Maricaulis maris: one gene and its partner. The protein of the gene in region 2 interacts with the protein of the main gene of each other region in a pairwise test. Links are inferred from orthologs where the notes say so. Each region holds a gene or a part of one and is shown on either strand. Other genes may lie near its edges.

The links. Proteins that work in one complex are often made in the same cells at the same time.
Region 1: the proteins of AAA969_RS01565 (region 2) and lepA interact in binary tests that used the Escherichia coli proteins (3 or more experiments, as listed by UniProt). The link is inferred for Maricaulis maris from one-to-one orthologs.

What each region holds. Positions count from the first base shown.
Region 1 is NZ_AP027270.1:209,856-212,726, forward strand. What follows is about bases 5-2,871. They hold lepA (translation elongation factor 4), read left to right. Parts: upstream 5-467; coding sequence 468-2,276; downstream 2,277-2,871. Other genes in these bases: AAA969_RS01065 (peroxiredoxin), read left to right, coding at 2,349-2,871. UniProt on the Escherichia coli protein: Required for accurate and efficient protein synthesis under certain stress conditions. May act as a fidelity factor of the translation reaction, by catalyzing a one-codon backward translocation of tRNAs on improperly translocated ribosomes.
Region 2 is NZ_AP027270.1:346,893-349,771, reverse strand. The notes cover bases 1-2,875. They hold AAA969_RS01565 (zinc transporter ZntB), read left to right. Parts: upstream 1-886; coding sequence 887-1,864; downstream 1,865-2,875. Other genes in these bases: AAA969_RS01560 (putative bifunctional diguanylate cyclase/phosphodiesterase), read right to left, coding at 1,842-2,875; AAA969_RS01570 (mechanosensitive ion channel family protein), read left to right, coding at 1-885. Outside these bases: more of AAA969_RS01560, read right to left, coding at 2,876-2,879. UniProt on the Escherichia coli protein: Zinc transporter. Acts as a Zn(2+):proton symporter, which likely mediates zinc ion uptake. Purified ZntB reconstituted in liposomes also binds and transports Cd(2+), Ni(2+) and Co(2+).

The sequences.
Region 1 (2,871 bases), 140 kb from region 2 along the record:
CAGTGACTTGTCCCTCACCCTGGCCTTCTCCCAGGGGGGAGGGAAAGTGCCGCGCCGACAAAAACTTATCCGCACCTCGTCCGGCCCACGCGATACTCACTGCGGTTTTCGGGACGGGAGGCGCGAGCTCAGTCACTTGTGCCCGGAAGCGTGCGGAGCCTGTCCGCGTACGGGGGTGACATCCCGATGCTCCGGCAGGGCGTGCGACATGGTCGCGGGGCACTAAACGACCGACCCCATCTACCTGTCGCGTTGGAAACGGGGGCGAGAGCGTCCGGGAAATCTCCGCGTGCGGGATGCTTGTCGAAGCTACCCTTATCAACACAGCGCTTTATCGGCTCCGGCTGGCATCCCGCTCCCTCCTCTGCCCAAACCGCCAGGCGCCAAGCGTCGTGGCGATCTCGGTGCTTGGCAAAACAGCCTATCCCGCTTGGCCAAACGGCTTGGCGATGCTACCTGCCCGATCCATGACCATAGATCCGTCCCTTATCCGAAATTTCTCCATCGTGGCCCATATCGACCACGGTAAATCGACGCTGGCCGATCGCCTCATCCAGGTGACCGGCGGACTGACCCAGCGCGAGATGAAAGAGCAAGTGCTCGACAATATGGAGCTCGAGCGTGAGCGCGGCATCACGATCAAGGCCCAGACGGTGCGACTGGACTATACGGCCAAGGACGGGAAGACCTACGTCCTCAACCTGATCGACACGCCCGGACACGTTGACTTCGCCTATGAGGTCAACCGCTCGCTGGCCGCCTGTGAAGGCTCGCTGCTGGTAGTCGATGCCTCCCAGGGCGTCGAAGCGCAGACCCTGGCGAATGTCTATCAGGCCATCGAGGTCAATCACGAGATCGTCCCGGTGCTCAACAAGATCGACCTGCCGGCCGCCGAGCCGGAGCGGGTCAAGGAGCAGATCGAGGATGTGATCGGGCTGGACGCGTCTGATGCCGTGCTGATTTCGGCGAAGACAGGCCTCGGCATCGAGGACGTTCTGGAAGCCGTGGTGACGCGCCTTCCCGCTCCCGATGGCGGCGATCCGAATGCGCCCTTGAAGGCCATGCTGGTCGACAGCTGGTATGATGCCTATCTCGGCGTGATCTGCCTGGTGCGGGTGATCGACGGGACGCTGAAGAAGGGCATGAAGGTTCGTCTGATGGGAACCGGTGCTGCCTATCCGGTCGACGGGGTTGGTGTTTTCCGGCCCAAGAAGGAAGCCATCGACAGTCTCGGCCCGGGCGAGATCGGTTACCTCAATGCCTCGATCAAACAGGTCCGCGATGCCCGTGTTGGCGACACCGTGACCGATGACCGCAACCCGGCTGCCAAGGCCCTGACCGGCTACAAGCCGGCCCAGCCGGTCGTGTTCTGCGGTCTCTTCCCGGTCGACAGCGCCGAGTTCGAGGACCTGCGCGAAGCGATCGAGAAGCTCGCCCTCAACGACGCCTCCTTCTCCTATGAGATGGAGACCTCTGCGGCACTCGGCTTCGGCTTCCGCTGCGGCTTCCTCGGCCTGCTTCACCTCGAAGTCATCCGTGAGCGTCTCGAGCGCGAGTACAATATCGAGCTGATCACCACAGCGCCGTCCGTGGTCTACCGGATCCGGATGACAGACGGCTCCGAGATCGACCTGCACAATCCGGCCGACATGCCGGACCCGGTCAAGATCGACACCATTGCCGAGCCCTGGATCAAGGCGACCATCCTGGTGCCGGACGAATATCTCGGCGGCGTGCTGAAACTGTGCCAGGACCGTCGCGGCAACCAGGTTGAACTGACCTATGCCGGCAATCGGGCCCTGGTGGTTTACGAACTGCCGCTGAATGAGGTCGTGTTCGACTTCTATGACCGTCTGAAATCGGTCACCAAGGGCTATGCCTCCTTCGATTACCAGTGGATCGAGGATCGGGTCGGCGATCTGGTGCGGATGTCGATCCTGGTCAATGACGAGCCGGTCGATGCCCTCTCCATGGTGGTCCACAAGGCGCGCGCCGAAATGCGCGGCCGGGCGATGTGTGAGAAGCTCAAGGAGCTGATCCCGCGGCACATGTTCAAGATCCCGATCCAGGCCGCCCTCGGTGGCCGGATCGTGGCCCGCGAAACCCTGTCTGCCCTGCGCAAGGACGTGACCGCCAAATGCTATGGCGGCGACGCCACCCGCAAGCGCAAGCTTCTGGACAAGCAGAAGGCCGGCAAGAAGAAGATGCGCCAGTTCGGCAAGGTCGAAATCCCGCAGGAAGCCTTCATTGCCGCGCTGAAAATGGATGATGATTGATCGGCCCTTGCCAACGCCGCAGATCACCCCATTTCTAGTGTGAATTCACAGGATCAAACCCGGAGTTTCCTGATGCGCCAGTTTTTTGCTGCCCTCGCCACGACCGCCCTTCTCGCAGCCCCCGCCTTCGCCGAGCTGAATGCCGGTGATGCAGCGGCTGATTTCACGGTGCAGGGCTTCCAAGCCGGGGAGCCGGTCTCCTTCCACCTCGCCGAGGCGCTCGTCGACGGCCCGGTCGTGCTGTTCTTCTTCCCGGCGGCCTTCACCTCCGGCTGCGAAGCCCAGGCGGCAGCCTTTGCCGAAGCGATCGACCAGTTTACTGCCGAGGGCGCCCGCGTGATCGGCGTGACCGGCGGCAATACCGATCGCCTGGCCGAGTTCTCGACCCAGCATTGTGCTGATGCCTTCCCGGTCTTCGCCGTCGAAGACGGCATGGCCCGCGACTATGATGCGCGCCTGATGATGCGTCCGGGCTGGACCAATCGCACCTCCTACGTGATCGATCAAACTTCGACGATCGCCTTCTCCTGGTCGGAAATGAGCCCCTACGAGCACGTCGATCAGACGCTTGCTGCGGTGCGGGCGCTCAACGTCG
Region 2 (2,879 bases):
GGCACGACGGGCCATCTCGATCCGGTGCAGGCCTATCTTGATGCGCCGATGCTGACCTTCTCGGTCGGTAGCCTGTCCTTCAGTGCCTATGACGTTCTGCGAGGGGCCCTGGTACTGGCTGTTGTCTTCTGGGCTGCGGCCATTGTCTCGGCGATTGTCGAGGGGCGCCTCAAGAAGCTGACCCGGATGCGCGTGACCACCCGCATCCTGATCACGAAGGTCTTCCAGATCGCCCTCTATGTGGTGGCCTTCCTGGTCACCATGGACCTGATGGGCCTCGACCTCACTACCCTGACCGTCTTCTCCGGGGCGCTGGGCATCGGCCTCGGCTTCGGTCTGCAGAAGATCTCCTCGAACTTCATCTCCGGCCTCATCCTGCTGCTCGAACGATCAGTCGAGCAGGATGACCTGATTGAACTGCCGGATGGCGTCACCGGCTTCGTCCGCCGGTCGAGCGCCCGCTACACACTGATCGAGACCCTCGATGGCAAGGAAATCCTGGTCCCGAACGAGGATCTGATTACCAACCGCGTCACCAACTGGACCCTGACCAATACCCGCGGCCGGATCGAGGTGGCCATCGGCGTGGCCTATGGCTCCGACCTCGAAAAGGCACAGGCGCTCATTCTGGAAGCCGCGCGTGAACACCCGCTGACGATCGAGGACCCTGCGCCGCAATGCTTCCTGCGCAATTTTGGCGACAGCTCGGTTGATTTCACCCTGCTGTTCTGGATCGCCGATGTGGTCAAAGGCCGTTGGGCGCCACAAAGCGAAGTGATGTTCGCGATCTGGCGCAAATTCCGCGAGGCCGGCATCGAGATCCCCTTCCCGCAGCGCGATGTGCATATACGCTCGTCCTCACCCGCATCACCGATGGAGGGCTGACATGGATCATACCGCCGGCATCATCTTCGCCGCCGCGCTCACCGGCGACGGCACGGGCCGCCCCCTCAGCGGCGACGACATCGCAGACCAGATCCGGGACAACGCCCTCGCCTGGGTCCATCTGGACGGCAGGCACGAGGCGGCCCGTCAGTGGATCGAGACTGAGCTCGACTATCTCGACCCCTTGATCATCGATGCCCTGCTGGCCGAGGAGACACGCCCGCGCCTGGTGGAGTTTGACAAGGGCGCCCTGATGATCCTGCGCGGTGTCAATCTGAACGCCGACGCCCAACCCGAGGACATGGTCTCGATCCGGCTCTGGATCGACCCGTCCCGCATCATCACCGTGCAAAGACGGCCCCTGAAGGCGGTTCGCGATATCCAGGACCGGCTGGCCGCGGGCAATGGCCCGAAAGATGCCGGCGAATTCATCGGACAGATCTCCGCCCGCCTGTTCGAGCGTATGGAGCCGGTGATGACCGAAATGCACGAACGGCTCGACGACGTCGAGGAACGGGTCATGGACGAGCCGTCGATTGCCGAGCGGCAGGAAATCACCTCGCTGCGCAAACAGGCGATCATTTTCCGTCGCTATTTCGCCCCGCAGCGCGACGTGATCGCCTATCTGCGAACCTCGGAAATGGACTGGCTGACCACCGGACATCGCCGGCGTCTGCAGGAAAACCTCGATCGCATCACACGCTATCTGGAAGACCTCGATGCCATCCGAGAGCGCGCGCAGATCGTCAAGGACGAGCTGGCCAATGCCCTCGCCGACCGGATGAACAAGAACCTCTACGTGCTGTCACTGGTCGCCGCGATCTTCCTGCCGCTCGGCTTTCTGACCGGCCTGCTCGGGATCAATGTGGGCGGCATACCCGGCGCTGACATGGCCAGCGCCTTCTGGATTTTCCTCGCCATTCTGACGGCGGTCAGTGCCGCGCAGATCTGGTTTTTCAAGGTGATGAAATGGCTTTGACCGCGCCAGGCTCCGCGTCGTCTTCACGACACACACCGCCCTGCTCGAGCATATAGTCGAGGAAACCGTCCAGCGGCATCGGGCGACCGATATGATAGCCTTGCGCAAAGTCGGCTCCCATGCCGGCCAGGATCGCAATGCTGGCCGCATCTTCGACGCCCTCGGCCGTTACCTTCATGCCGAGGCTGTGGGCCAGGTCGATGGTCGACTTAACCAGAAGGCGGTCGGCCTGCACCGAGCCGAGTTCAAGCACAAAGGCCTTGTCGATCTTCAGCTCCTCGGCCGGAATAGACCGAAGATAGGCCAGCGAGGACAGGCCGGACCCATAATCGTCGATCGAGATCGGAATGCCGGCATCGCGCAACGCGCTGATATTCTCGAGCGCGGCCTCAGGCTTGTTGATGACGGCGGTTTCGGTGATCTCGAAACAGATCCGGCCGCGATGACGGGACAGACGATCCAGCGCGCGCTGGGTAAAGCGCGCATCACTGACCAGACGCCCGGAAATATTGATGGCCACTTGCAGATGATGACCGGCCGCACCCATCCGGACCTGGTCGGAAATCGCTCGATCCAGCACCCATTCGGTCAGGGGCAGGATATGCCCGGTTTCCTCGGCCAGCGGGATGAAATCATCCGGACCGACGAAACCCCGTTCAGGGTCCTGCCAGCGCAAGAGCGCCTCGACGGCCGTGATCGACTGGTTGCGAAAATCGTATTTCGGCTGATAGGCGAGATAAAGATGGCCCTTTGCCAAGCCCTCCATCATCCGGCTCATCAGCGACAGCTTGACGGTCGGATCGCCATAGCTCTCCGGGTCGAAGGAGGCGATCGGAACATCCGCCTTGCGGGCCTGGTCCAGCGCGACGGCTGAACACTCGATCACGCTCAGGCCTGCCCCGTCGGCGCCGGCCGCCGAGGCCAGACCAATAGCAGCGTGCACATCGATCCGCTCGTCGTCGATGGTGACCGCCTGGTTGGCGCTTTCGCAGGCCTGGACCGCGAGACCCAGGGC